2 regions of the Pseudoalteromonas sp. SW0106-04 genome follow, and region 2 is predicted to be linked to the other one. Evidence: riboswitches for the same ligand, from Rfam matches in the RefSeq annotation. Region 2 holds a riboswitch; the other holds the start of a gene.
The links. A riboswitch is a leader RNA that binds a small molecule or an ion and turns the genes downstream of it on or off. The one in region 2 is predicted to bind lysine.
Positions count from the first base shown of each region.

Region 1 (15,356 bases), on a different contig from region 2:
AACCAGCGAAACTGTTTATGTTGGCGTACCTGAATACTTGTGCAGCCGAATTTGTGCCAATACAAAAGTTGGCCGATATTGGCACAATCAGCAACAAAGTGCTCGGAGACGGCTCCGCTATGTTCGATTACTGTTTCCATAAAAACAGCATAGACACCTTGTGACATTTTACCTAATTGTGCACTAAATTTTACGGTGCGAGAAACCGCAGTGCTTTGGTCTTATTTTATCCCGTTGGTAAATCTTGTAAGGTGAGGCATCACTTTTTATCTGGAGTTGGCATGTTCGAAGTAACTATTCCGCAAAGTAGCGATGATTGGCAGGCCTATTATCATTTACGTTGGCAAGTTTTGCGTGCACCTTGGGAGCAGCCTAGAGGCAGCGAGCAGGATGATTTAGAACAAGAGTCAGAACATCGGTTTATTAAGAATAAGGACGGTGAGGTGATCGCCGTGGCACGTTTGCACTTTAATAACTCGCAACAAGCCCAAGTGCGTTATATGGCTGTTGATGATGCTCACCGAGGCCAACATCTGGGTAGCCGGCTATTACATGAGCTGGAGAAAATAGCTTGGAATCAGGATGCGAGTGAATTGGTTTTGTTTGCTCGCGAGCGAGCTTTGAAGTTTTATCAACGCCATGGCTACGAGCTTAAAGAAAAAGCGCATCTTGCCTTTGGTGATGTGCAGCATTGGAAAATGGTAAAGCAACGCCCTAGCGAGCCAGGTTGGTTTCGTCATCCAGATTGGACTCAGGTCTTGCAAGACACTTGGCGCGAATCGATTCCTATCAGCGATAAGATGGGAATTAAAGTAGAAACGTATACTGACTGGCAGTTCAGTGTCAGTGCTGATCTGAATGCTAATATTAATGTGCATAACACCATGTTTGCTGGCTCTGTTTATTCTATGGCAACGCTAGCAGGGTGGGGAGCAACTTATTTGGCACTTCAAGAGTCCCAACTTATGGGGGACATTGTGCTTGCTGATGCGCAGATAAAGTACCTTAAACCTATCAACAAAGAGCCTAGAGCCCAGGTTGATTTAACCCAGTGTGAGGGGAATGTTGGCGATTTAACAACCCAAGGGAAAGCACGTTATCAGGTGCCAGTACACATTTATGATGGCGATATTTTGGTCGGGGAGTTTACCGGCCGCTTTGTTATCGTTAAAAGTGAATAAGATTAAAAAAGCCCCTGACGGGGCTTTCTTTTATACTACAGAAGGTCGGTGAGTAGAATGCCGACACCAAAGCGCTCGGTATCTTGGTTGTAGTCAATCAAGCTTTCACCATAACCATTAAAGTACTGAGCATAGCCACGAAGACGGCCCCACATAGGGAAAGACCAATCTAGTTGAATGGCACCGCGATTATCCGAGTTTAGATTGTTGCGCAGCATAAAGCTAAACTCATGCTCTTCGAAACGGCGCACGCCTTTGAGCTCAAAGTAACCCATGTATTTATAAATATCAGGATTGTCATCACCATCGGCAACCATAGGATCTTCTTTTTCATCTTCAGGGATGCGGTACCACGGCTTAAAGCTAAATACATAGCCGTCTTTTTCCCAAATAAAGTCGACGTATAAGCGGTTCCAGGAACGCGAGTAAGGTTGGCTACGGCCGTTGGATTGATGCACAGCACCCACTGCAATGGCCATTTCGTCGCCCCAAAGCACGTTTTCAGGGTCTAGATAATTAATCCAAAAAATTTCCGGCTCATAATTGGTTTCTCTAAATGGCGCAGAAATATCTTTGTTGTAATACTGCCAATAAGATTGCAAAGTAAAGCCGAAATAGACGGCTTGGTCCTCGTCACTGAAGTTGTCGTAAAGCGGTACTTTTAGCGACAGCTGATACTTAATCTCAACATTATCTAAGTTTTCGCCGGTATTGGTGTCGCCTAAAGCACTGATATCCCCAAAGGGTTCTTCATTAGGATGCTTCATGTAGGTCACGGGCAAAATATAGTTGCGCTTGTGCGGCGTGATCACGTTGCGGTTTTTCTCCGTTACCTCTTCACGAGCCTTGCGCTTATCAATGGCTGTAAGCTGTTTACTTTCTTCTAAATCAGAGCACTTTTTACGAAGCTCATCCAAGGTTTGTTTACCATCACCGGCAATCGCTTCATTAAGAATGCACTGTTTGACAATACTTAGCTCATTGTCTTGTTCGTTATTTGCATTTGTTGCAGGCTCATCCGCCCACGCATGGCCGCTCAGGGTCAAAGCCAATAAAGTGTATCGCCAATTCATAAAAATCCGTGTGCTGAATAAAAGGGACAGAAGATGAAATCAATAGTACACCTTTTTAGCAACAAGCGGGTGAATTTAGGCTGAAAAAGAGGGCGACAAAGTCGCCCACTGGCAGTGAGTAAACTCACTGACTCTCACGCAATGGTTTACAACTCGAAGGTGTTGGTAAAGAATTTATAGAGTTCGGTGCCCTGATTTACACTCGCAGAGGCAAAATGAAGAATGGCAATCGCATCGCTGTCAGCACACAAGGTGTGCAGCGGCGTTTCACTTAAATATCGCTCCATTCGCAATATGTTGGCGATAGGAGTTCCCGCTGCAATCGGCTCCCCCAGTGGGGCTAAATATTCCACCATTCCCCCCATCGGGGCATAATAGGTTTTATAATCGCTGAGCATACAACCATAGCGCGTCATTTCTTTTGGGTAGAAGGGTGCGTCTTGCAACACGCCTTGGTAGTTAAGATAAGTTAAAATATTGTCGGCATCGTCTTTAGCGGTACTGAGGTCGATACGCTCTTGTGAGCCAAGCTCAACGGTAAATGCTTCCACAGGCACTTCAAAAGCACAGTCCAATGCATTGAACTGAGCCTTAAGTTGCCACCAAGGGCAAAACGCCGCTTCATCTAGGGCACCGTCGAACTCATTGGGTATAAGTAAAACGTTAGCGATATTAAAATACTTAGCGCTAGCACGGGCATATTCAGGACAATACAAATGCTGAGTCGATATCGGCCCGGTGTGTAAATCTAAAACGATATCGGCTTGATGTGCGAGCTGCTGAAGTTGCAAAGCGATGCGCTTACCCGTTGACAGCGTGTGCGCAGGGGCCTCAAGTTGAGCGTCGATACTCGCAATTAGCGCGTGCTGAAATGTATCGCGAATTTCGCCGCTAGACAGGTGTGCGCATTGCTCGGCCATCGTCTTTGGCAACTGGCTATCGTAATGATACATACGGTTCCAGTTAACACCGGTAATAGGATCAAAGCGACCCAGCGTGAACTCGCCTGATTTTTGGTTGCAACCAATGGGGTTCGCATAGGGGACTAGGGTGATGTCGCCGTTAAGCTCGAGGGTCTGTAACTGCTCTAATAGTTGGTAAATGACGGCATTACCTTGCACCTCTGCGCCATGCATATTGGCCTGAATATACACGCTTTTTCCTGTGCCATTACCCTTTAAACGGTAAACTGGAATGGTTAACGGCAGGCCATTGGCTACCTCACCCACATAAAAGTTTTCTTGACTGACAGGATGCATATTTACCTCAGATAAAAACTGGCCGGTTGTGGCTCACGAACCACGCGCAAAGTGCCGTGTTCAAACACGTATTCACCAGCCAATGAGTGGCACAGAAAAAACGGCATACTCTCGGTGAAGCCATAGGCTCCGGCCTGCATAAACACGAGCCAATCATGTTCATCAATATCCTCAGGCAGCGAGTGTTGTCCTAGGCTATCCAGCGCAGTACACAAAGGTCCATGGATACGATAGTTTACCTGTTCGGCTGTACTTCGGCGTAATAACTGCGCGGGGAAGTTTTGCCCTGCCACAGCGGGACGTAAAAGATGATTAATACCACCTGCGACGATCAGCTGGCGCTCACCATAATTTGTTTTTTGTTCAATGACGGGGTCTAAATAGTAACCACATTGTGCGACGGCGTAACGGCCCAACTCCATCCACAACTCTTTTACGCCGCTTTGACGCTTAATATCGCGCAGTGCGCCGAGCACATCCTGCCACTTTAGCGGGCTGCTTTCGCTGTCATAAGGAACGCCTAAGCCTCCACCTAAATCCAGTACTTGCATGGCAAAACCAAGGCGTTCACAGAGTGCTTGTAATGGCGCTAACATGCTTTGCCATAGGTGAAGCAGCTGGGCCGCATCAAGCATGTTGCCCCACTGAAAAATATGCAGGCCAATGCAATTCAGCGCAGGGTAGTCGGCTAAGTAGAGCCCTTGCCACTGCTCTGGCGCTAAGCCAAACGGAGTCAGGGTATTGCCACCGAGCGGATTACGCTCACCTTCTGGCCAGCGCAACTGCACTCTGAGCAATACATCCACTTCAATACCTTGGTTATACGCCAGCTCATTAAGCCAGCGAACTTGATTGATACTCTCCAATACAAAGGTACGTACCCCAGCGTCTAAGAATTCGCCTAACTGCTGGCGCGATTTTGCCGGCCCGGTGTTGAGGATGCGTTGTGCACCAACATGCTGTGAAAGCACCTGGTTGAGCTCACCGCTGCTGGCGACATCAAAGTCAAAGCCAGCGGCTGCCAGAGTCTCGATAACCGCAGATAAAGGATTCGCTTTTACCGCATACCATAACTTCACCACATCTTGCGCCATCAGCTCATCAAGGTGCTTACGTAGGCTGTCAAGATCGTAGACAAAACAAGGCTCGTGGCGCTCCTGAGTGAGGGTATCAAAAGCGTTTAACAATGCGCCAGAGACAGGCATTAGCGTAATACCTCTTCTAACTCCAGCGATGCATCGCTGTGCTGATCGCGATACTTTACGATAAGCGCACAGCTCATACTGAGCCCTTGTTCGCGTCCCCAAGTGCTAGAGCTTGGGCGCGAGCCAGGTATAACAATGGCGTTGGCCGGAATCGCTTCGCCCTTATCGAGTTGTCGCTCGTTAACGCAGTCATATACTGGGATAGTGGCGCTTAAACGTACACCAGGGGCGAGTACCGCACCTTGGCGAACCACCACCCCTTCGACAATGACACAGCCCGCGCCGATAAAGGCATCATCTTCAATCACCACAGGGTTAGCGCCAATTGGCTCGAGCACGCCACCTAGTTGCACAGCGGCGCTAAGGTGAACGTTTTTGCCCACTTGCGCACATGATCCCACCAAGGCATGACTGTCGACCATAGTTCCACTGTCGATGAAGGCACCAATATTGATATATGCAGGTGGCATGATAATGGTGCCAGGGGCAACGTAAGCGCCTCGACGCACAGCACTACCGCCAGGCACCATACGAACATTATCTTGGGCGCTAAAACCGCGAGGAGCTAGATTATGCTTATCAACAAAGCCGCCCGCAAACTCGGTGTTACTACCATTTTTGAAGGCTTCGAGAATGCCTTTTTTTACGTCCACATTGGCGTGCCATTGGCCGTGTTCGTCTTGTGTTGCGGCGCGTACGTGGCCGCTTTCGAGGTCATTTAGTAAGTCTAACCAACTCATAACTGAGGTACCTTGTTAACTAATTTTATCAATGTGCCCACGCAACAATGCGTTCATGAGCATTAAGAAGTGGTTGTGTGTCATTAAGCTCAAGGTGGCTTAATGGTGGTCGTAACACCGGGCTGTTGAGGCGTTCAAGAGCATGCAAAAGGCACTTAACGGGCACTGGATTGGCTGCACTGAACAGCGCATCAATTGCACTGCGCCAGGTGACAAAGGCATTGACGCTTTGTCCTTGAAGGCATTTTTGTACCAGGTGCTGTGTCTGCTGTGGCCAGACGTTGGCGGCCACAGATACAAGGCCCGCTGCACCGGCCTGAGCAAAATAAGGGATCAGCGCGTCGTCGCCACTGAAAATTGCTAACTCAGGCGCGGCTTCGCGGTAAGCCTCAAATTGTGCAATATCACCGCTGGCTTCTTTAAGTGCCCAGCACAGTGGGTGCTGTTGTAGCTGTGCTAAGACCGTAGGGGGAATACTAACTGCAGCGCGTCCGGGCACGTTGTACAACATGCACGGCTTTTTGCTGGCATCCAGTAGTGCCGAGTACCAATGTAGCTGCCCTTGAATACCCGGTTTAGCATATAGGGGCGCTCCCAGAAGGTAGGCGTCTATGGGGTGTTGGTTACAAAAACTAAGCCATTGTAGTTGCTGGCTAAGGTTAAAACCGCCCACGCCAACCATCATTGGCACACGCAAGGTGAGCGCTGTAACGTGATGAACTACGGCTTGTTGCTCATCTATACTGAGAGCCAGAGCTTCACCAGTAGAGCCAAGAATAAGAATGCCGTTTCCCGCTTGCTCTTGCTCGCGCACAAGTAGGGTTAAGGTGTTAAAATCAATACTGCCGTCAGCATGCATCGGAGTGATCAATGCTGTCCAGACAATGGTATCTGCTAAAGAATGAGTTGTAGTCATCTCTCACGAACTTAGTGCGAGTTCGATTGAATTAGGAAGGGGTTGCCCGCCTCGCATCGAACTGGTTAAATTCGAAGAGCGAATGGGCTTAAAACACAGAGCCAAATGGGCCCAGCGTTACTAAGACCAGAAGCTCTCCACCAAAAACATAGCGCTAAGCGCTAATGGTGACAGTCGCTGGGATTCAACCCATGCGCCCGAGACAGTAAGTAGCAAACTTTACTGGTCTCTCGGCGTACATCCCCCTCGTTATGGTGCTTTGGAGTTTGCTCTCCTTCCCATAACTACCTGAATGACGCTCCTCTTCTAGCCCTTGCGACCACAGCACATGCGGCCGACTCAATAAGGGTGCCTTTTTATTCAATCACTTTATGCTTAACGCTGTCAACGCTAAAGCGAGAACAAATTTTACAAAGGCTGATTTTGTGTCAGTATTAAGGGGTTATTGCAAAGGCCCCTCTTATGCAACGTCTTACCAAACACTTACAAAAACGTTATTTCTGGGCAGCCAGTGTGCTTGTTGTTGTCATACTTAGCTCTACAGTGTATGTGATGAAAAGCATCAATATGCAGCGAAATGACGCAAAAGTAATAAACATTGCGGGTATGCAGCGGATGCTTTCGCAGAAGATTGCATTGCATAAATTGGCCGTCAATGACCGTGCTGTAAGATTTGAGCAGCAGCAACTCGCTCGTGCCACTATGCGCTTTTACAATAACCATGAGTTTTTATTAGGCTCACAGTTGGTGCAGCAAAGCCCTCAGGTGCAGGCGCTTTATCACCAGCAGGGCTTGGATGGTCGGGTGCGCCAGTATGTGCAGTTAGCGAGTCGCAGCGATGCACCTTTAAGTGCTTTTCAGGGTCAAAAACTACTGTCGTTATTGCAGGACTTAGATGCTGTTGTCACCGTATTAGAGTCAAAATCTAAGCAAAAAATAGAACATTTACAGCTTGTTATTCCCCTTTTAACGCTGGCAGCCATTGCTACTATTTTATGTGAGTGGTGGCTCATCTTTAATCCTTTGACACGTCGAGTGTCAGCTATTCTTTATCGGCTTCGTTACCAACGGCGTCAAGCCGCGCATGCGCATCGGGTAAAATCTGACTTTTTAGCTAATATGAGTCATGAGCTAATGACGCCAATCACGGGGATTATTGGCCTATTGGACTCTCATACTGCGGCTGGTCGCGAAGAACAGCAAACGGCATTGGGCTGCGCCCGACATTTGCAGGCGCTAGTGCAAGAAATGTTGGAATTACAGAAGCTTAAATCGGGAGCGTTTACTACTTTAGTGACCGAGCAGTCATTAAAGCAAACGGTGAGTGCAATATTGGCGCCTTGGCAGCTTAAGTCTGAAACCCTGCAGCGATTGAGTGTCGAGGGTGAAGATAGCCTACCTGTTCAAGCACAAACTGATCATCTGCATTTAATCCAAGCAGTTAATCAGCTATTGAGCAACGCCTTTATACATACGCGCGCTGCGGTGCATGTGCAATTTGAATACCATGAACCAGCTGGGCTGCTGAGTGTTGTCGTTAAAGATAACGGCGATGGCATTACTACTGCTGATATTGAGGCTGCTCAGCAGAATGCTGTGTATTACAACACCGAGCAGGTACAGCACTTTCAAGGCGCGAAATTAGGTCTCAGCCTCGTGTATGCGTTAACTCAAGAGGTGGGTGGAAGCCTTACGATTCGTAGTACCACAACAGGCACTGAGGCCAAGCTAACTTGGCCCGTACTTACTATCGACAAAGCCCGGTTAGAGCCAAGCAGCCAGCATGGCGATATTCTGATTGTTGAAGATAACCCAATAAATCAGTTAGTGCTTGCTAAACAAGCTCAGCAAATAGGCTTTAACACCACCATTGTTGATGATGGTGAGCAAGCACTCAATAAATTACTAGAACATCACTATCAATGTGTATTAATGGATTTAAATATGCCAAACAAAGACGGCATAAGTACCATTATTGAGATTCGTGAGCGCTTAGCGCTCAGCGTGCCTATTTTTTTGGTGACTGCCAGTCAAGACGAGCATCGCATCGCGCAGAGTATCACTGTCGGCGCCAATGCCGTACTTAACAAGCCGGTCAATACTCAGCAGTTGAGCGCGTTATTGAAAAAACACGTTATTGAGAGGGCTGCCTTTTCGTAACCGTGAATCCTTGTTCGCGCAGTAGGTTAACGAGCCCATTTTTTTCCGGTAAATGGAGCGCACCTACGGCGATAAACAGTGACTGCTGCTGCATTGGCTGGTTAAGTTGTGCGACCCAGTTTTGATTACGCTCAATAAGTAAAATATGCTCGTTAAGTTGACCGAATTCAGAGTCATCAAAAGCATCGTGGTAGTACTGCCTCAGTATGTCAGTATCTCCTTGCTTCCACGCGCTGATCAATCGAGCAAAATAGTGGTCGAGGTCTTTGAGTTGGCGAAAAGTATCGTTGACCATTTCATCAGCGTAATTATCTAAGGCGCTGAACATTTCTAGTTGCTGCTCTAGCGACTCGAGCTCCATTATCGGCTTACCTATTGCGTTTGCCTTAGCTAACACTTGCTTGTCGATTCCGTTTTGCTCTGAATAGCCTGCATTTTGATACTCGATTTGCACCATAGTGAGTAAAACGGCCCAAGGCTTCAAGCCTGAGAACATGGCAATATTAATACTCTTTTGTGCAAAATAGTCACTGAGGCGTTGATAGTTTTTACTGCTCAGTTCAGTTTCTAGCGTGCGGCCGTTACGCAGCATCATTAGCGGCATGGAGCGTTGTTGAATTTGCATAGGTGAGAGCGCGCTAATATCTACTTCAACGACCACTTTATCACTGCGGCTAATTGCTTGCTCAACATAAGAGGGGAGGCCTTTCATTGCTTCATCACCAACATGCACAGTGCCAAACAAATAGGAAGTAACGCCATTTTTCTCCACTTGCCACAGTGCCGGAGTGGTGTTTGCGAGGCAGAGCTGAGTGAAAAATGCAAAACAAATGTACAGCAGTGGCCAGAAGGTTTTTTTCATAATGGTATCCAGAGGTAGTTGTTTTTAGCCAGTGTAACTGAGTTCGGTAATTTAGCCTATTGGCTGACCATTTTTACTAAAAATATTCAGCTGTTACAGCACGCTATGTTAAATACGTTTTAATGTCGCAATGAAAAAGTTGGAATTATTTTTCACTTAATTGGCTATTAAGGTTTTTTTATGTGATTAACGTCGCAATTTTTAGTTGTTTCGCATTGTTTTTATGGTTGACTTAGAAGGGCTGCCAAGGTACTAATAGAAAAAGAGCGCAGAAATGCGGTAACAAACTTAAAAAAGCGAAGCGAAAAGTACATGTTGAATACGCAACTTAGCCTAGTCCTAGTGATTAACGTCGTGGTGATTATTATTACCACGGGGGCTTTGTAGTGCGTTAAAAAAGAAATTTCGCAAAGAAGCCCCCCGCACTGAAAAGTTCGGGGGGCTTCTTCGTTTATGGGCTAACACATTGAGGAATGAGGAAAAATGACTGGCGCAGAATTAGTGATCGACATATTAGCCAAAGAGGGCATAAACGAGGTATTTGGTTACCCTGGTGGGGCCATCATGCCCATTTACGATGCCCTTTATGAATCTCCAGTCACTCATTACTTAACTCGCCATGAGCAAGGAGCTGGCTTCGCCGCTGTGGGTTATGCACGCAGTAGTGGCAAACTGGGTGTGTGTATGGCCACTAGTGGCCCGGGAGCCACAAACCTGATCACCGCCCTTGCCGATGCCATGATGGACTCCGTGCCGTTATTAGCCATCACCGGGCAGGTGCCCACAGCGGCAATCGGCTCGGATGCATTCCAAGAAGTTGACGTCTTGGGAATGTCTCTTTCATGCACTAAACACAGCTTTATGGTTGAGCGCAGTGAAGATTTAGCGCATACCCTGCAACAAGCCATCCACTTAGCTCAAAGTGGTCGTCCAGGCCCTGTGCTTGTTGATATTCCAAAAGATATTCAAATGAATGAGGCGCATTACCAGCCTTGGCTAGCCGAATCAGAGCCGACGTCGCAACCTTGCCAGCAACAAGTACAATTGGCTAATCAGTTGCTCAGCGAGGCTCAGCGGCCAGTGGCCTATATCGGTGGTGGGGTTCAAAGTGCTGGAGCCCAGCAACAACTCATGCAGTTTCTATACAAGACCAATATGCCAGCGGTGCAAACACTTAAGGCGTTAGGTAGCGTCACACCGGATTATCCACTTAATTTGGGCATGTTAGGCATGCATGGCACTAAGGCCGCTAACTTGGCGGTACAAGAATGTGACCTGCTTTTGTGTATTGGTGCCCGTTTTGACGATCGCGTGACCGGCAACCTGACTAAGTTCGCGGCGAACGCGAAAGTTGTGCACCTTGATATCGATGCTGCTGAAGTTGGCAAGCGAAAGCCTACAGATGCATCGCTGGTGGCGGATTTAAAAATATCACTGCCGCAATTGCAGTGTTTTGTCAGCGAGCCGCAATGGTGTAACTATGTTGAGGAGCTAAACCAAGAGCATGCGTGGCGCTACGACTACCCCGGTGAAACCGTGTATGCACCAGCTTTACTTAATCAACTGTCGCAGCAGCTAAGTGCCGATGCAGTGGTATGTTGTGACGTTGGTCAGCACCAAATGTGGGTCGCGCAGCACATGCAATTTAGCCACCCGAGCAACCACTTAAGTAGCGGCGGTGCTGGGACCATGGGGTTTGGTTTACCTGCTGCCATTGGCGCGAAAATCGCCCGCCCCGAAGATACCGTGGTGGTGGTTTCTGGTGATGGCTCCATCATGATGAATATTCAAGAGCTGGCCACCATCCGCCGTAATAATTTAGATATCAAAATCGTGGTTATTGATAACCAAAGGTTGGGTATGGTGCGCCAATGGCAGCAGCTATTTTTCGCTGAACGCTACAGTGAAACGACCCTTTCTGACAATCCAGATTTTGTCGCTTTAGCGCGCGTTTTTGGCATCGCAGGGCGCTGCATCACTTCTCAGGATCAAGTACAGGCTGCGCTTAGCGAGTTGCACAGCAGTGACGGCCCGTATTTGCTGCATGTGTGCATTGACGATGCCGATAACGTCTGGCCATTGGTACCGCCAGGTGCCGCGAACGATCAAATGCTGACGCAAACAAACCAACAGGGGCAACCATGAAACATCGCTTAACTTTACATCTTGCCAATCAAACCGTCGCCGTTGAACGCTTTTTACGAGTTGCTCGCCACCGTGGTTTCAAGCTAACGGCGTTGGAATTAGCCAGCAGTGAAGAGCATTATGCTATCAATATGACTGTCGACAGCGACAAACCCATCTATCTTTTAACGCAACAACTGAATAAGCTGGTAGATGTGCAAAGCGTGACTTTGCAACAACTACAACAACAAGCGATTTAGCGCTGCGACCAGCAAGGCGCACAGCAACACGGATTTATAAGAAGGTATTAACACATGACACAAACATCCGAATTAATCTGGCACAACGGCGAGATGATCCCTTATCAGCAAGCCACCACGCACGTATTAAGCCATGCCTTACATTATGGTAGCTCGGTATTTGAGGGGATCCGTGCCTATGACACCGCTAATGGGCCGGCTATTTTTCGTTTAACTGACCATATGAAGCGGCTCTTTGATTCGGCAAAAATCTACCGCATGGAAATCCCGTTTTCACTGGAAGAGTTAAATCAGGCGTGTAAAGAAGCGGTGAAACAAAATGGCTTTAGCGATGCTTATCTGCGCCCGTTTGCCTTTTTAGGTCACGTTGGTTTGGGGTTAAACCCCAAATCACACCTAGCCGATGTCACCGTAGCGGCCATGGAATGGGGCGCCTATCTCGGTGAGGACAGTCTCGCTCAAGGCGTTGATGTATGTATCTCTTCATGGAACCGCCTAGCGCCTAATACTATGCCCACGGCGGCAAAAGCGGGCGGCAACTATTTGTCTTCGCAGCTTATATCAGGTGAAGCCAAGCGTAACGGCTATGTTGAAGGCATTGCCTTAGACACCAATGGGTGTTTGAGTGAAGGAGCAGGCGAAAACCTCTTTGTGATTAAAAATGGTGTGCTATACACGCCACCTACCACCGCCTGTATTTTACCTGGCCTGACCCGCGACACCATTATGACGCTTGCCAAAGAGCGCGGCTATGAAGTCCGTGAAGAGTCAATAGCCCGTGAGGCATTGTACCTTGCCGACGAATTCTTTATGACCGGTACGGCCGCCGAGGTCGTTCCGGTGCGCAGTGTCGACCAAATTCAGGTTGGCGAAGGTCAGCGTGGCGCTATCACCGAAGAGCTGCAAACCGCCTATTTTGATTTGGTCAAAGGGCGCAGTGAAGACCCGCGCGGCTGGCTAGAGTACGTAAACGACTAACGACGAGGTGCCACTAGCACCACTATTTTGGGAATGAGGTAAGTCAAGGCAGCCACGGCTGTGCTTGCAAATATATAGAGGTAAACATGGCAAAACTGCGTAGCGCAACAACCACCGAAGGACGCAAAAGAGCAGGGGCTCGGGCGCTTTGGCGAGCGACCGGCATGAACGACAGCGATTTTAAAAAACCGATTATCGCGGTGGTTAATTCATACACTCAGTTCGTGCCAGGGCACGTGCATTTGAACCAGCTCAGCGAGCTAATGGCACATACCATTCGTGATGCCGGTGGGGTGCCACGTGAATTTAATACCATCGCCATTGATGACGGTATCGCCATGGGTCACGGCGGCATGCTGTATTCTCTGCCGTCACGAGACCTCATTGCCGATTCGGTGGAGTATATGGTTAATGCTCACTGTGCCGATGCCATGGTATGTATCTCTAACTGTGACAAAATCACCCCAGGGATGATGTTAGCCGCATTGCGATTAAATATTCCGGTGATCTTCGTCTCTGGCGGGCCGATGGAAGCGGGCAAAACTCGCCTTGCGGATATCGACATTAAATTAGATTTGGTTGATGCCATGGTCAAAGGCGCCGACCCTAGTGTCAGCGATGAAGACTCAGAACAAGTAGAGCGCTCTGCGTGTCCAACCTGCGGCTCGTGCTCGGGTATGTTTACCGCTAACTCGATGAATTGTTTATTGGAAGCCCTAGGCTTGGCTCTTCCAGGAAATGGCACCACGTTAGCAACGCATAAGGATCGGATGCAGCTTTATGTTGAAGCCGGTCAACGCATCGTTGATTTATGTCAGCGTTACTATGGCCAAGAAGACGACTCGGTGCTGCCGCGTAATATCGCCAATCAGGCTGCCTTTATGAACTCAATGACGTTGGATATCGCCATGGGCGGTTCATCCAATACGGTGCTGCATTTATTAGCCGCCGCCCAAGAGGCAGGGGTGGATTTTGATATGAATGATATTGATAGGCTTTCACGCAGCACCCCATTTTTATGTAAAGTCGCTCCTGCGACGCAGCAATACCATATTGAGGATGTGCATCGCGCTGGCGGGATTATGGCCATTCTCAACGAATTGGCGAAAGCGGATAAGCTGGATTTATCCGTTGGCCACGTCGGGGGTGCCAATCTTGGCGAGGTGATCGCTCGCTATGATGCCAGCAAAGAAGAGAACACGGCGGCGCGCACATTTTACCGTGCTGGTCCTGCTGGTATCCGCACTACCAAAGCCATGAGTCAGGATTACCGTTGGCAAGAGATGGACTTGGACCGCGAGCAGGGTTGTATTCGCAGTGTCGAACATGCCTTTCGCCAAGATGGTGGGCTGGCGGTGCTTTATGGCAACTTAGCTCCCAACGGCTGTATTGTGAAAAGCGCGGGGGTCAGTGATGACATGTTAGTGTTTAAAGGCACAGCTAGGGTGTTTGAATCACAAGACGATGCAGTCGAGGGCATTTTAGGCGGCCAAGTACAAAAAGGCGATGTGGTGGTGATCCGCTACGAGGGTCCCAAGGGCGGCCCAGGCATGCAGGAAATGCTGTACCCGACTAGTTATCTAAAATCCATGGCTTTAGACAAGGACTGTGCGCTTATTACCGATGGCCGCTTTTCCGGTGGTACATCGGGCTTTTCTGTGGGCCATGTTTCTCCTGAGGCTGCCAGTGGCGGTGCGATTGCTTTAGTTGAAGATGGGGATGAAGTGGTACTCGATATCCCCAACCGAGGTATCAATCTGAGTTTATCGCAGCAGCAGCTTGAGGCGCGGGCGCAAAAACAGCAGCAACGTGGCAAAGATGCATATAAGCCGCTCAACCGTAATCGTCCTGTAACAGCCGCGCTCAAGGCGTATGCGCTGTTGGCAACCAGTGCGGACAAAGGCGCTGTTCGCGACCTTGAAAAGCTTGAGGAGTTAAGCTGATGGCCGCCTCCGAGCTTGACTATTTTCGCGCTATTATCCAAGCCAATATGGAGCCTTTGGTTAAGTTCACAGAGGTCAGTGAACTGACTGCGTTAGAGCAAAAGCTAGGGTGCAAGGTGTGGCTTAAGCGTGAGGACCAACAACCCGTTTACTCCTTTAAGTTGCGGGGCGCTTACAACAAGCTAAGGCAACTGGAAAAAGGCAGCAAGGTGATCACCGCCTCAGCTGGTAATCACGCGCAAGGAGTGGCGTTAAGTGCCACCGAGTTAGGGCATCAAGCCATTATCGTGATGCCCCTTACCACGCCGCAGATCAAGGTCAATGCAGTACGTGGCTTCGGCGGTGAGGTGATTTTACACGGCCATCACTTTGATGCTGCAAAAGCCCATGCCTTAAAACTGGCCGAGCAACTGCAGGCGGTGTTTGTGCCGCCATTCGATGATCCCGATGTGATCATTGGCCAAGGCACGATTGCGCGCGAGCTAATGCAGCAGCTTCCGCAGTTGGATGCGGTGTTTGTCCCGGTTGGCGGCGGCGGGTTGTTAGCCGGTATGGCGGTGTATATCAAATCGCTGCGCCCAGATATCCGCATCATTGCTGTGGAGGCCGAGGAAAGCGCCTGTTTGCAAGCGGCTATGGCCGCTGGAAAACCTGT
Region 1 covers NZ_BCAI01000003.1:327,097-342,452, reverse strand. The annotation lists gene W04_RS06210 (spermidine synthase) at 1-140, opposite strand, end outside; gene W04_RS06205 (bifunctional GNAT family N-acetyltransferase/hotdog fold thioesterase) at 282-1,181, shown strand; gene W04_RS06200 (phospholipase A) at 1,217-2,254, opposite strand; gene W04_RS06195 (succinylglutamate desuccinylase/aspartoacylase family protein) at 2,401-3,513, opposite strand; gene W04_RS06190 (PLP-dependent decarboxylase) at 3,516-4,718, opposite strand; gene W04_RS06185 (2,3,4,5-tetrahydropyridine-2,6-dicarboxylate N-succinyltransferase) at 4,718-5,458, opposite strand; gene dapA (4-hydroxy-tetrahydrodipicolinate synthase) at 5,487-6,374, opposite strand; lysine riboswitch at 6,497-6,688, opposite strand; gene W04_RS06175 (response regulator) at 6,837-8,534, shown strand; gene W04_RS06170 (TraB/GumN family protein) at 8,509-9,396, opposite strand; gene ilvG (acetolactate synthase 2 catalytic subunit) at 9,880-11,541, shown strand; gene ilvM (acetolactate synthase 2 small subunit) at 11,538-11,780, shown strand; gene W04_RS06155 (branched-chain amino acid transaminase) at 11,835-12,758, shown strand; gene ilvD (dihydroxy-acid dehydratase) at 12,845-14,701, shown strand; gene ilvA (threonine ammonia-lyase, biosynthetic) at 14,701-15,356, shown strand, end outside.
Region 1: another riboswitch for lysine. It lies ahead of dapA (4-hydroxy-tetrahydrodipicolinate synthase); the one in region 2 lies ahead of lysC (lysine-sensitive aspartokinase 3).

Region 2 (15,356 bases):
CCTTACGGAAATAGAAACCAACGCCGGTAAATTATATGACCCCCAGGTTGTTAACGCGGCATTGAGCTTATTTCGTGAGCAAGGCTACCAGCTTTCGCAGCCCACCAACTAAGCTTGGCAACGCTGATAGTGTTTTTGGCTTGTAGGCGGCATTAGACAATTTGCATATTTATTGATCAAGCGCATTGATCATCTGACCCAGGTTTGTTTTAGTGATACAACAGCAAAAAAGGAGAAATGGGTTATGTATATTAAACGAGCTCTTTCGCTTACAGCAGCGATGTTAATACTATCTGGCTGTGGCGTTGCCAATGATGTCACCGTCTGTACTGATGCGCCGCAAAGCCAATGGCTGGATCAAAGCGACTTTAAAACAACACTGCAAGCCAAGGGCTATAGCATCAATGAGTTTAAAGTGACCGATGGCAGCTGCTATGAAATTTATGGCACCGATAAAGATAACAACAAGGTAGAAATTTACTTTAATCCAGTCGACGGCTCGGTAGTTAAACAAGAAGCGCACTAGTGAGCAGCACAATTAAAATATGGGACCCGGTGGTACGTATCGTCCATTGGTCCCTCGTTGGCATCTTTATTACCAATTACTTCATTATTGAAGCTGGTGGCTCGTGGCATCAGTGGCTAGGTTACAGCGCTGCCACCCTGGTGTTACTGCGACTAATTTGGGGCCTCTTTCCCTCGGGCTACGCCCGTATTCGCGCAGCCGCTATCAACCGCGCTGCGATAAGCGCGCACATCACTCACCTCAAAGAGCGCCAGATCCCCACCGAATCGGGCCATAACCCTATTGGCTGGCTAATGATATTTGCAACTTGGCTGCTATTTATTGCACTTGCCGTTACTGGGTTTATGCTTGAGGAAATCGATGCCCTATTCGGTAACTCGCTACTGCAAGACTTCCATGCCTTGGCAGCTAATACCCTGTATGCCATCGCCATTATCCATATTATTGCGGTTATCGTGGTTAGCTGGTGGGGGCGCATCCCGCTAATACCACCCATGATCACCGGGCAACGCAAAAAGCGCGACTAGCCTTTGGCGAATAGGTTGAAAGCTTAAATAAACGAGCTGTTTACACGCGTTTTATAGTGAGTGTCTTTAGGCTCCCATTCCCCGTTATGGCCCTAAACACTCATTTAGCAAGTTAAACAGGCGAGCTGGATAGTTACCTTTATTCTTAAATCAGCTCAATGTGTTAGTATGCCTAGTGCATATTCTTTGCCGAGCAATTTGCATCATCGTATGCCGCTAAGCAGCGTTAAAAATAGACACCTTTTTCGCGGAAAAGTATACACATATTTATACACACAGCGCGACGATTACGAAGACACATAATAACAACAGGCAAAGTAGTAAAGCAGCAAAACACTGATTTATATGGAAAAGCAATAATATGGCAGAACTCAGAAACGACAATGACCAGAGTACAATCTACTGGCACGATTATGAAACTTGGGGGGCAAACCCGCAAAAAGATCGTCCCAGTCAGTTTGCTGGTATTCGCACCGATTTAGATCTGAATATCATCGGTGAGCCGCTTATTGAGTATTGCCGTCCGGCGCCGGATTATCTGCCTCACCCCGAGGCCTGTTTAGTCACAGGGATCACGCCGCAGCATGCGCTGCGCCATGGCCTTAATGAAGCAGAGTTTATCGCTAAAATTCATGACGAATTCGCCCGCCCGAATACCTGTGTGGCCGGTTACAACAGTATTCGTTTTGATGATGAGGTTAGCCGCTACACTTTATACCGTAATTTTTATGACCCTTACGCTCGTGAATGGCAAAATGGCAATAGCCGTTGGGATATTATTGATTTAGTACGTGCCTGTTATGCCCTACGCCCGCAAGGTATTAACTGGCCGCAAAAGGAAGATGGCAGCGTCAGCTTCCGCCTTGAAGACCTAACCAAAGCCAATGGCATTGAGCACGCCGATGCCCACGATGCCCTGAGCGATGTAAAAGCCACAATTGCGCTGGCAAAACTGATTAAAGACACGCAGCCCAAGCTGTATCACTTCTTTTTCTCGTTGCGCCATAAAAAAGCGCTGCTTGATTTGGTGGATGTTTATAACATGACGCCGCTAGTGCATACCTCTTCGCGTATTCCTGCAAGCCAAGGCTGCACGACTTGGATTGCGCCAATGAGCTTTCATCCCAGTAATAAAAACGCGGTGGTGTGCTTTAATTTAACGCAAGACCCGCAACCGCTGTTGGATTTAAGTGTCGAGCAGTTACGCGAGTATCTCTATACCCGTCATGATGAACTGCCTCCTGGGCAAGCGCCGATTGGCTTAAAACTAGTGCATGTGAATAAATGCCCTATTCTTGCCCCCGCGAAAACCTTGTTGCCAGAGAACGCCGAGCGTTTGGGTATCGATCGCGAACAATGTTTAGCCCACTTAAAGGTACTAAAGGCCCACCCCGAATTACGCGATAAGGTCGCCGAAGTGTTTAACGACACGCGCCAGTTTGCTGATACTGGCAACCCCGACTATCAACTTTATAGTGGTTTTATCAGCAACAGTGATAAGGCCAAGTTTGATATTATTCGCGCCACTGAACCCATGCAGCTCGCCGGTTTAGACATAGACTTTGAAGATGATAAATTCACCACCTTGCTATTTCGTTATCGCGCCCGTAATTGGCCGGAAACGCTGACCCCCAGCGAGCTTGACTCGTGGCGAAAGTACTGTCAAAACAAGCTGATGAATGGCGAGGACAGCCCTTCTATCGGCGCGCAAGACTTCATGCTCAGCCTAGAAAACCTAGTGCACGAGAATGAAGGCAATGAGCGCAATATGGCGGTGCTCAAAGCCCTATACCACTACGCCCAAAGCCTTTAGCTTGTGGGCGTATACCGCTACTTACTGGGGTTCAGCTTTTCCAACCGCGCCAGTAAGCTGGAGGTATCAAAACGGCCACCGCCCATAGCTTGTACGTCACTGTAGTATTGATCCACCAATGCCGTAAGACCTAGGCTAGCCCCGTTATTGCGCGCCTCATCAAGAGCAATACCTAAGTCTTTGCGCATCCAATCAACGGCAAAACCAAACTCATATTCTCCTTGCCACATGGTTTGATGGCGATTCTCCATTTGCCAAGACCCGGCTGCCCCCTTGGCGATGGTCTCTACCACCTTGTCGCCATCGAGCCCGGCTTTTTTCGCAAAATGTAAACCTTCTGCCAGGCCCTGTACCACACCGGCAATACAAATCTGATTTACCATTTTACAGAGCTGGCCGCTGCCGATATCACCTTGTAATTGGCTAAAGCGACTATAGGCTGCCATCACTGGCTGCACCTTGGCAAAAGCCGCATCGCTCCCGCCACACATCACGGTTAGTACGCCATTTTCGGCGCCCGCCTGGCCACCAGAGACCGGCGCATCAATAAAGGCAATACCTTGGGCTTTCGCAGCGTCACCCAACTCCCTGGCAAGCTCGGCGGAGGTGGTGGTGTGATCAACCAGCAAAGCTCCCTCGTGCATACCCGCCAGCGCCCCGTGTTCACCATAAATCACGCTGCGCACATCATCGTCATTACCAACACATACAAACACAAAGTCTGCGCCTTGGGCCGCTTGTTCTGGCGTTGCAGCACTGCGCCCGCCATATTGCTCTACCCACTGCTGCGACTTTGACGCTGTACGGTTGTATACACACACATCAAACCCTGCTTGTTGCAGGTGCCCGGCCATGGGGTAGCCCATGACGCCTAAACCGATAAAGGTACACATTTTTGACATAATTTTGACCTATTTGCCTGATAGCCTCGAGAAAACGCAAAAAAGTATAACAAAGGCATCGTACAAAAACGCCTTGTTTTGAGTTATGGAGCTCACAATGGATAGTATTTACCATTTCAATGCCACCCTCATCGATGGCACGCCCTATTCATTTAAACAGTTACAAGGACGCGTTGCACTCATTGTAAACACCGCCAGTACCTGTAACTTTAGTAATCAATATAGTGCGTTGGAGCGTGTTTTTAGCGACTACCAACAGCGGGGCTTAGTGGTATTGGGATTTCCTTGCAATCAATTTGGCCGCCATGAGCAAGGCTCAAATGAGGATATAAAAGCCTTTTGCACCAGCACATTTAATGTTAGCTTTCCATTGTTTAGTAAGGTAATGGTCAACGGTCCTGACGCCCACCCGCTGTTTAATTATTTAAAAGAACACACTCGGGGCATTGCACAAAACCGGGCAATAAAATGGAATTTCACTAAATTTCTAATAAACTCTCAGGGCCAACTGGTGAACCGCTACGCACCTCGGACCAAACCCGATACCCTTCGTGCGGTAATAGAGAGTCAACTTGATGAAATTAGCCCTATTCAGCTCGCAAAGGTATGAGCAACACGCATTCAGCGAACATTGTCCAGATAACGTTGAGGTCCACTTCTTTGATGCTCAGCTTAATGAGCTAACTGCCTCGCTGGCGCAAGGGTGCGACAGCGTGTGCGTATTTGTAAATGACGTGGCCAATAAGCAGGTGCTCGATAAGCTCAACGAGCTAGGTATTAAGCTGGTTCTACTGCGCTGTGCAGGTTTTAACAACGTTGATTTAGACCACGCCGCACGCTTAGGTATTGAGGTTGCACGGGTGCCCGCCTACAGCCCAGAGGCTGTGGCAGAGCATTGTCTCGCCCTGATCTTGACCCTATCGCGTAAAACCCACAAAGCCTATAACCGTGTTCGTGAGGATAACTTCGACCTCAACGGCCTGCTGGGTTTTAACTTACACGGCAAAACCGTGGGGCTTATCGGGTGCGGTAAAATAGGGCTGGCGCTGTGCCGTATACTGAACGGTTTTGGCGCCAAAGTATTGGTTGTCGACCCAGCAAAACCTGAAGGCGACTTTACCCTGGTTGATAAAGCCACATTATTAGCGCAAAGCGATATTATCAGCTTGCATTGCCCCTTAACCGAGCAAACCCACCATATTATAAATAGCGACGCACTGCGCCACATGAAACGCGGCGCTATGTTGATTAACACCGGGCGCGGCGCGCTACTCGATACTAAGGCCTGTATCAATGCGCTAAAAAGCGGTCAGCTTGGGTATTTGGGGTTAGACGTGTACGAACAAGAGTCGGAGTTGTTTTTTAAAGACCGCTCAGAGGAGATTCTTCAAGATGATGTCTTCGCCCGCCTGCTCACCTTCCAAAATGTGTTGATCACTGGGCATCAAGGATTTTTCACCGAAGAAGCGTTGCAGCAAATCGTGCAAACCACCTTTGATAATTTACTGCAATACGCCAAAGGTGAAGCGCTAACCAATCGCGTTTGCGCTCCTTAAAACATAAAGTGGCGCTGGCTATTTCAGCGCCACATTAATAAACACGGCGGTCATCAGCACTGGACATACTAAGCGTATATACCAGCGCAGCGCCACAATACTCATCTTGTCAGATTGCGCTAATTGATTACCACGACGCCACACCCAGCCGAGGGTAAGAAAGTAGAACAATCCCATCAAAGGCAACTGGTACTGAGTAAATACTTGGATCACTAAGCCAAACAGCCAATCGAAGTTAAATACGATGGTGAGCGATGCCAACATCACTACGGCGCTAACCAGCCAAGTGGCTGCTTTACGGCCGATACCATGATTTTCCAGCAAAAACGCCACTGGGATCTCGGTCGAAGAAATGGTCGAGGTCAGCGAAGCAATAGACATGAGAACGAAAAAGGCCAAAGCAATCACCAGCCCCATGCTGCCCATGGTATTAAACAATTGCGGGAGCACCGCAAAGATCAGTTGCCCTTCGCCAATGAGTTTGCCGTTTTGGAATACTTCCACGCCATTGTGGCTGGCGACAAAAATCGCGGGCACAATAAGCAGGCCGGCCAAAAACGCCACCGATGTATCAAGGGCGGCCACACTCAGGGTCAGCTTGCCGATATTAGCCCCAGGCTTTAAGTAAGAGCCGTAGATCATCATGCACCCTACCCCCAGCGACAATGAGAAAAACGCTTGTCCCATGGCAGCAATGATTAAATCTGGGTCCCACACCTTAGTGAAGTCAGGTTGCAGGTAATTACTAAAGCCTTCACCGGCGCCGGGTAACGAGCCGATGTAGAAAATCAAGCCAACTAACAGCACCAAAAGCAACGGCATTAATCGCCGCGACCAAGCTTCAATCCCTGATTTAACCCCTTTTAAAATAATGCTTGCAGTTAACACCAACATCAACGGCGTGAAAATAAGGTTACGGGCAAGAGAGTCGCCACTTAAAAATGCGGCAGCGTCATTCATACCTAGCATCTCGCACAGCGGCGCCAAGGCATGGGCCAACATCCACCCAGCCACGATAGAATAAAAGCTCAGCATGACAATGGCTCCGGCTAAACCGATATAACCAGCCCCTGCCCCTATTTTTTCCGCTTTTGGTTGCCAAGCACGTTTAAGTGCTTGTACCGGGTTGGCTTGAGCGGCGTAGCCCAAGTACAGCTCAGTGAACAGTGCCGGTAGTGCCAAGGCAAAGATGACAATGAAATACACCAGTAAAAAAGCACCGCCACCGTAATTCGCTGCTTGAGTTGGAAAACCCCAAATATTACCTAGGCCTACTGCTGCACCAGCTGCCGCTAGTACAAAACCTATACGGCTTTGGAAACCGTCACGCTTATTCGTCATTCGCAGGGATATCTGTTATTGTTTTGCCGCTATTAAATCATAATTACCCGTAACAAAGTAGTCATAGCCACGCTTATCGGAATGTCCTTGATGCTAAACCCTGCCTATTGCTTTTCACCTTTACCGACCGATACCGAGCAACATGCCAAGCACAGCGACGTGGTGTTGCTTTATTGTGCTAAAGCGCACGGTGAATTAGATGACTCACATTTGCACCGTACAGAGCAAGCGGTCTTAGCAAAGCGTAAAAAGACGCAGGCGCAGCAGGAGTATCGCGCCACACGCTGGGCCATAAAACAGCTTGCGCGACAACTATACCCGCAGTATCGCGACTACCCTCTTGCTGCTTGGTGCAGTGAATTTGACGTTGACCAGGCGCAGCTGATATTGAGCATTGATGGTCATCCTCTCGATGCACGGGTGGTCATCAGCCACGCTCATGGCCACATTGCTGTAGCAGTGACGCGGGGTTCAGTCTTATTAGGTGTGGATATTGAGAAAATAGACAACTCTCGCGCCTTTAAGAAGCTCGCAGCGCACTATTATCCCGAGGCCGAGGCAAGAGATATTGGCAGCGATGTTGAGACCTTTTTCCGAGTTTGGACATTAAAAGAAGCCTACGCAAAAGCGACTAAGCAACCTATTGCCACCTTGTTAGGCCAGCCCATTTTGGAACTTATCGCCGCCCTTGATGGCCAGGTGTATTGTCAGGAGCTATTTGCCGGGCACTTTGATATCAGTCTTATCACCGATACGCAGCGCCCGGTGCTTACTGTTAATCTTCCAGCAGCTGTTGATGAATAGTTTGCACCACTGCATCAGACTGGCTTTGCTCAACTAAGAAGCACAGGTTATGTTTCGATGCGCCGTGACAAATGAGGCGAATATCAAACTCACTGAGCACCTGCATTAAATTCAACTCGCTCTGGCGCAGCACAATCTCCGAGCCAATTAACGCCACCAATGTGAGGTTATTCTCAACTGACACATGACAAAACTCGCTTAAACGCTCAAGAGCTTGTTGATCCAGCTCCGGCCGGCTGGCATTCGGGGCATTATCGAGCGTCAGTGCGACACTTATCTCCGAAGTCGTGACCAAATCAACGGAAATGTTATGCTCACTCAAAATAGTAAACACCCGCGCTAAAAAGCCGCTCGCTAGTAACATTTCTGGGCTTTTCAGGGTCAAGAGAATTTGGTTTTTACGCTGAGTCACTGCGCGAACACCCGCTAAAGTATCTCCTTGTGGCGTTTTTTGTATCCACGTCCCGCCTCCTTGTGGTTCGCGACTGGAGCCGACAAACACACTGATGCCACTGCGTGCAGCAGGTAAAATAGTCGCTGGGTGTAAGACTTTAGCGCCAAAGGTTGCCATTTCGGCGGCTTCGTCAAAGCTTAAGTAGGCAATGGGTGCGGCTTTGGCACAGACTCTGGGGTCGGTGCTGAAAATACCGACCACATCGGTCCAAATATATACGCTGTTCGCGCCAATCGCCTCGGCTAGTAGGGCCGCGCTGTAATCCGACCCCCCGCGCCCTAAGGTAGTGGTATCGCCATAGTCATCACTGCCCATAAAGCCCTGAGTGACAACCACTTGATCTTTAAGCAACGGCAGCAATTGGGCATGGGCTTGCTGCGCTGTTGTTTTAATATTGGGCTGGGCTTTGCCAAACTGACTATCTGTTTTGAGCACAGAACGCACATCAAAGCGCGTTGCCGCCACGCCATGTTCGCGTAATACCTGAGTAAACAAATAAGAAGAGAAACGCTCGCCAAAACTCAGTAGCTCATCGCTGTGAGCGCTCGATTGTGGTGCTTGCTCAGCACTGCTGCGAAAGGCGCTCAAGGTGACATCAAAGCCGTGGGCTAAATCGGCATCAAGGCTAACATATTCGAGAATATTAAGCTGGATAGCGATCACCCCATCAATGTGCGCTTGGCGCTGCTGAGGCGTTAATGCACTTTGGCATAACGCTACAAGGTGATTGGTGACCCCGGCACTGGCGCTGACGACCACCACACGCACATTATTATTAGCAGCGATGATTTGTGCACACCGGCTCATAGCGCCATAATCGGCTACTGAAGTGCCGCCAAACTTGGCGACAGAATATTCCTGATTCATTATCTCTCCGAGATGAAAAACGAGTTATTTTTCAAATACAATCAGGAGAACTTGGCAAGACTAAAAAGGTAAGAATGTCCATTGCCAGAAGCCCTCCACCCCTACAGGTGACAGTTCCGAGGATTCAGCCTCAAGAACCGAAAGCCATTGCGACGCACAATGCACTTCCTCGGCGATAGTCTCCCTCATAAACGGTCATTGGCGGTCGTCGGCCTCACGTTTACTACCTAGCTATCGCACCTCTTCTGCGACACATTCGGTCTTGAGACCAAATGTGAATCAGCAATGTACCTAGCAGACGGCTAGAAGTCAATATCACACTTCACTGGATGGTGTTCTGGCGGTTAATGATTGCTTGGATACACAGGTTGGCCGCAGCCTGCCTGTGTATTGCCTATTATGGATTCTCATTAAGGTTGTATGGGGCAATGCTCACCATCAACTGGCACCCAAACAGTTCGCGTTTCCATACGACAATTATATTCGACGGTTTGCTCTTCTTGTTGAGTGAAATAGGAGTTGTGTTGATGCATATACACGCCACCGGGAGCCTGGCCAGAAGGTCCGGCAATTGTCCAGTTTGCAGGGCAACTTTGTGTTGATAATACAACGCGAGTTTCCCACTCTGGCGCATCGCTATTAGGAGCCGGAGCAGTAAGCCTGTAGTGACAACGTTTGTAAGAAACGTCTACTAACTCGGTTCTATAATCACAGACTCTCACTAATCGCTCGTCCCAATACCCTCCACAATTTGCACTGTTTACTTGGGTATCATAGAAGGTATTGTAGTCTGTTACTTTTATTTGTGAGCTAGATGCAAATACATCATTGGCCACGAAAAAGAGCAAGGCCACCACACAAGCTGATAAAATTTTTTGTCTCATTTTTATTTCCTTAACAATAGGTTGGAAACAAAAATGCTACATAAAACCATCATTTATATAAACAAAAACTGAGTTGATTATTTTTCACCCAAACCACTATTACCTTATCGACAATAAATAAACCTAAACACCTCTTCTTCATTAAAAATGCCAACGTTGTAATTCCTTAATTACGCAACAATCAATTTATAAAAACTTTATTTCAAGAAATAAACGCCTCATATTGTGTGCAAAATAAAGTTACCTTTTCTGTGAATAAAATCGTCATGAAATAAGCTAATAGTGAGCACTCGCCAATATCTAAGAAAACTGACTACTGTCCTCAGTCATGCGCACCACCAAGCCTTGGGCCACTAAAAAATGATAAAGCTGTAAATCAGCTATCAGGTCACTTGAGGAAAGCTCAAAGTCTTGAAAAGTTTTATTGTGATAGCGAAAACGAACAATATGTTCATAACGCTGGTGCTGGCAGTAAATCACCTCTTTGACATCAGCGAGCTTTATCGGCGTATCAAGTAAGTTCAGCACCCCATGCTCAACAAATATGGCACTACAGCGTATGGGCTCGATGCTCCATTGATACTGGGCACTGAGCATAAAGCTAAATATCAACACCGATATCGCTTGCGCCCAAAAGCTCTGCTCCATCATAAAGTTAATAAAAAACAGTACATAGATAAACAGTGCACCGGTGTATAAAGCGCGGGTGATCACCGCACGCGTGGCAAATTGCTTTTTGCGGGTAAGTTGACTCACTGGGGTCTTCCTTGTTTGATGAAAACTGAATTTAGTGGCTGTAGGCAGACGGTTGTTTTATTAGCCGTTCATTGTCAACGACCATAGTCCATTGACCGTCATTGTTGTTCGGTGGCTCGTTGACGATGAAGGTGGTGCTGAAAAAACCAATGCCAACACTGAAGTCGTCACCCTCGAATGATTGCAACGGCCCTTCCACTGAGGTAGATCCCCCGTTTTTATAGCGTTTATAGGCCACTGTGCCATCTTCGAGAATCAATAAGCTCATGCTTGGACTTTGCCAGTGCCCGACATAATCGCGCTTTTGCACAGGGACGGGTTCTGCGCAACTACATAGCAGTAGAATAAACGCCAAAGCCAGTAATACTAATCGCATCCGTTGCTCCGTTAGTTATCGAAATAAGTTATAGGGTTGAGGTAGAAGGCTTTCTTGACGCCTTGGGGGGCGCTGTCAATAAGCCAAAAGTAAGGAATTAAAGTCACCAATGAGTAGTGTAAATGAGCAGCTTTACCTTGGGCATTGCCGCTGGTGCCAACACTGCCTATTTGCTCACCGCCACTAAACCAACGACGATCGCTATCACTGAAGCTGTCTAGATGAGCATAATAGTGTAATCGCCATTTTGGTCCGAGGGCGATAATCACATTGCCGCCCTTTGGCCACTGTCCACGATAAATCACCAAATGATGTGAAGCGGCCACCACATCAGTACCTTTATTGGCAAAAATATCGACCCCTTTATGCACCCCAGAGCTTCCCCAAGGTTCATACCAAAAAGTATCTTGATGCCAATCAGCGCTACTTGCCCCATGCACGGGAATAGTCACCGGCTCGGGCACAAGAAACGCGAATATAAAACCAAACAGTAATGCCGCCAAAACTAACCTCCTTGTTCTTTTTAAGTACCGTATCGGCTTACTCATGAAGCTGTTTGCTCATAAAATACTTTTTGCCGTTAAGCGGATATTGCTGTTGCACCCATTGTGTTTCATAGCCATGGCGCTCATAAAACGGTTGCGCCTGAAAATCCAAGGTATCGAGCAGCACATACGTGCACCCGCGCGCCTCAGCGGCTTGTTCTATGGCAGTGAGACACTGTGAGCCGATGCCTTGCCCACGTAATGTGTCACTCACCCAAAGATAATCCAATAGCAACCAATGACCAAAGGTACGGCCACTGGCTCCGGCTTTTACTTCGCCTTGTTCATCGCGCCAGCTAACCGCTAAAGGCTTACGTTCTACATTTTGCCAATGAGCCCAATTGTATTGGCTGATTTGCTGAGCAATAAAGTCGAGTAAGTCTTGTTCTGGATTCTGTATTACTTCTAACGTCATACGACCTCTGAATACATAGATGCAATTAATTAAACACCGATATAAAAAGCGAAGCTTACAGAGAAAGGAAATGTTTTGCAGCGATCAACGACCAGTTCTAAGAACCAAGGTGCACATCACTGCTAATAACTAAAAAATTGGCGCCAATCCTTTTTACCGTGTAATCGCAATCCATGCCTATATGTGTGCGTTATGAGGGCCAAAATAAAGGCCCTCGTGCTGTCAATGATATACCACTTTGTAGTACTTAAACAAACGTACCCATCATGTAGGCTCCGCTGTAACCTACTGAATAAGCAATTAATAAGTACACCGTATTGCGTAGATAGCTCATAAAGGTAAGGTCACGCACCTTACTCATGGCAATGATCCCTGCCGCCGAGCCGATAACCAGCATCGACCCACCCACGCCGGTGGCATAGGTAAACGCGAGCCAGTCGCGGGTTTGCATGTGAATGTCCGCTTTTAATAACGCTGCGGTCAGTGGCACATTATCCACCGCTGCCGAGAGTATGCCCATCAAGTAGTTGGCTTGATTTGGTGCCAATACTTCATACAAGTGGGTAAATTGCGCCAGCACCCCAACCTCTTTTAGCGCGCCGACCAACAGCAACACACCGACAAAGAACAGTAAGGTGTCGTATTCAATTTCACGAATATAGTCGATGATTTTTTTATTCACGTCTTTTTTACGCATCAAGAACTGGGCGCTTAGGAACATCACCGAAAGCCCGAACAAAAAGGTCAGCAAAGGCGGGATGGAATACAGCACACTCATGGTTAGAGTACCGACAATGGTGGAGATAAAAATCGCCGCAATGGTGATATCGGTCTTTTCTATCGCTTTAGGCTCGCCCAAAGCGAAGCTCACTCGACCATTCATTTTCATCGATAACAACGCAGCGAGTACAATAACGCTCAGTGCTGCTGGGGCCACTAGCAGCAGTAAGTTGGCGATGGTGACTTTATCAGCAAGGAAGATCATGAGCGTGGTGACATCACCAGTAATAAGCGACACCCCCCCTGAGTTAACCGCGAAGATGATTAACGTGGCGTACTTGACCAGTTTGCGCCCATCTAACTTCAACGACATCACCACCGCCAGCGACACTAAGGTTGCGGTGATATTGTCGGAAATCGACGAGAACAAAAAGGCAAAACCAGCAATCAGGAACATTAATTTACGCTCACTGATTTCGCTGGGCAATACGCGTTGCACTAAGTTTTGAATGAACCCTTTGGAATTGAGATAGGCAACAAAGGTCATTGCCGCCATTAAAAATAGCCAAAGGGTGGCAATTTCTAAAATATTCTCATTGAGTTCATGCTTAATGTGGTCGAGGGAGTGACCGTTTAGTGGGGAGATAAAGAGGATGATCCAGCACAGGGTGCCGAAAAACAGCGTGGTTTTGGCCTTATTCACGTGGATGACATCTTCCACGACAATAAGCACAAAGGCCACGGCAATGAGCGTCAAGATGAGCGCACTGACCATTTTTGGTATTTTTCCTTGCTATAGGCGAATAGAACAATACTGCTAAGTTTACTGCCCGTATGCACACACCCGCGCTACAAAAAACAAACTTAGGAGTACCCTGGGTTAATTGTCAGACCAATAACAGGTTTTTGGTCTGCAAGCGGCGCGAATTCTAACACCGCTTATGTCCCGGGGCTATTACCAAATACGCTAATATGACAATTTTTTTACTCCCCCCGTGTAAAGCTTGCGCAACGGCGCAAAAGCTGTTTTACCCTTAGTTCGCTTTCGTTATAATCGCTCCCCATTGCCAAGCACAAAGAATACATAACATGATACTAGCCAAGCGCGTTCTCAATACGCTGACAGAGCTATGGCCGGTGCTGGAAACTCTGATCAAACGCTACAAGATGGGCGATTTCAGTATTAAAGAAGTGCAGAGTATAGTGAAGCAGCACTTTCCCCACTATTCCGGCGCGCAAATATACAAAGAAACTAACCGCCTACTCAATCAAGATATCTTGGTGCTCTTGGCCAAGTCTTCGCAGTTGGAGATTAACCGCGCCATTAGTGATTTTGCCGCTTACTTGCTGCAAGATGAAAGTCTCGGTGTGGCCGCAGAGATTCACGTTTTGGTGGAGGACCTGCAACGCTTAAGCACTAAATTGGCACAAGCGGTAGATGATGCTGATTACATGGATATTAGTCGTTACAGCCGAATTATGGATGAACGGGTTCGCAAAATCGTTAAGCTCTATCGACATAACGAAAATGCCATTTACAACTTGGTTGAACAAGCCAAGTCTGACGCCTCGCACTTGTCGCTGGCAAAACGCTACAAAGCCGTTATTGAAGCATTCGATGAGTACATCGAGCCGATGTTAGCCATGCTCGATATTAACGGCCCATTTCAGCTGTGCTTTGATGCCATTGAGCAGGGCCTCAGCACGCACTTGTACACGCTAAAGCAAAGTGGCCGTGACAGCGCCAGTATTCGCATGCTTGAGCAGCTGCGCACTCGTATCCTCGATATGCATCAAGTGGGTCAGCAAAGCTTGCGCCACAGCGCCGATATTCTTATGCCACTGCGTGAGGAGTTACGACAAAACACACTGATCACCCGTCAGGCAGCAAAAGTACTGGCACACATACGAAAGCGCGGGTTAGACACGGTTATGAGTGCCCATCAGCCATTTTTTGCCTCCGATCCGATGCGCCACCAGCTCGGCAGTCATGCTCAGCTAACAGCCTATATGGCAGGGTTGGCTGAATTTGAAGAGCACGACTTTGAGCTACCCGATGGCGACCAAGCTGCGCCCTATACACCGCCAGCGATCCCCGCTTATGGCGATGTGCGCGCTTTGTTTAAAAGCAACAATAAAAAGCGCGCAGGCAAACAACAAGTTATCGATGTACTCACTGGCTCCTACCCAGAACTAGAAGCCGATGAGCTACTTTATTTGTACCAAAAGCTTATTAACGACGCGAGCTTAGCACTCGAGCAAGATACCCACCCCGAACAAAAGACCTTCGCTGGCAAGCGCTTTACCTTGTACCCCTTCGTTGCCGCCAGCGAGCCCACTAATGAGAGTAATGACCCGGTATGAGTCAGATTGATTTATCGCAGCTAACGCAACTGCATTACATTAACAAAAAACTAGTCAGTGGCTATCACATCAGCGAGCAAGACAACTTGGCCTGGCAAGAGCTAGACCAACAGTTAGACCAATACGAGCTGTTATTTACGGCCTTAGGCCACACCCTAGTGCATGATGCGCGAGGCTTTTATTACTTTGCAATGGATGAAGGCACTGCCAATATGGGCAAAGTATCGCGGACCATCGCGCTTTTTATCTACACCTTAATCGAACATTACGCCAATGCCGGTAAAGACCCAATGCGTGCACTATTCGACAGTGAAGTGGATTTAGAGCTATGCCAAGAGTTGGTATTACACAACAAGGTGCTGTTCGACCAACTGGAGATTTTCTCTGGCACCGAACTGCGCAAAGACGTGTTAATGCGCATGGTGCGCTTAGGGCTATGCAAAGAAAAAGACCATGCCTTTCGCCTGCTCGCGCCTATCCATCGCTATTTAGATGCCTTATTAGAA
Region 2 covers NZ_BCAI01000005.1:67,083-82,438, reverse strand. The annotation lists gene W04_RS18965 (HD domain-containing phosphohydrolase) at 1-112, shown strand, start outside; gene W04_RS07795 (PepSY domain-containing protein) at 251-526, shown strand; gene W04_RS07790 (cytochrome b/b6 domain-containing protein) at 526-1,053, shown strand; gene sbcB (exodeoxyribonuclease I) at 1,415-2,866, shown strand; gene W04_RS07780 (NAD(P)-dependent oxidoreductase) at 2,884-3,768, opposite strand; gene W04_RS07775 (glutathione peroxidase) at 3,866-4,378, shown strand; gene W04_RS07770 (2-hydroxyacid dehydrogenase) at 4,344-5,324, shown strand; gene W04_RS07765 (sodium-dependent transporter) at 5,343-6,665, opposite strand; gene W04_RS07760 (4'-phosphopantetheinyl transferase superfamily protein) at 6,756-7,469, shown strand; gene lysC (lysine-sensitive aspartokinase 3) at 7,441-8,790, opposite strand; lysine riboswitch at 8,871-9,043, opposite strand; gene W04_RS07750 (hypothetical protein) at 9,201-9,674, opposite strand; gene W04_RS07745 (hypothetical protein) at 9,975-10,430, opposite strand; gene W04_RS07740 (hypothetical protein) at 10,462-10,806, opposite strand; gene W04_RS07735 (peptidoglycan DD-metalloendopeptidase family protein) at 10,818-11,354, opposite strand; gene W04_RS07730 (GNAT family N-acetyltransferase) at 11,347-11,766, opposite strand; gene nhaD (sodium:proton antiporter NhaD) at 12,014-13,261, opposite strand; gene W04_RS07720 (hypothetical protein) at 13,576-14,850, shown strand; gene W04_RS07715 (hypothetical protein) at 14,847-15,356, shown strand, end outside.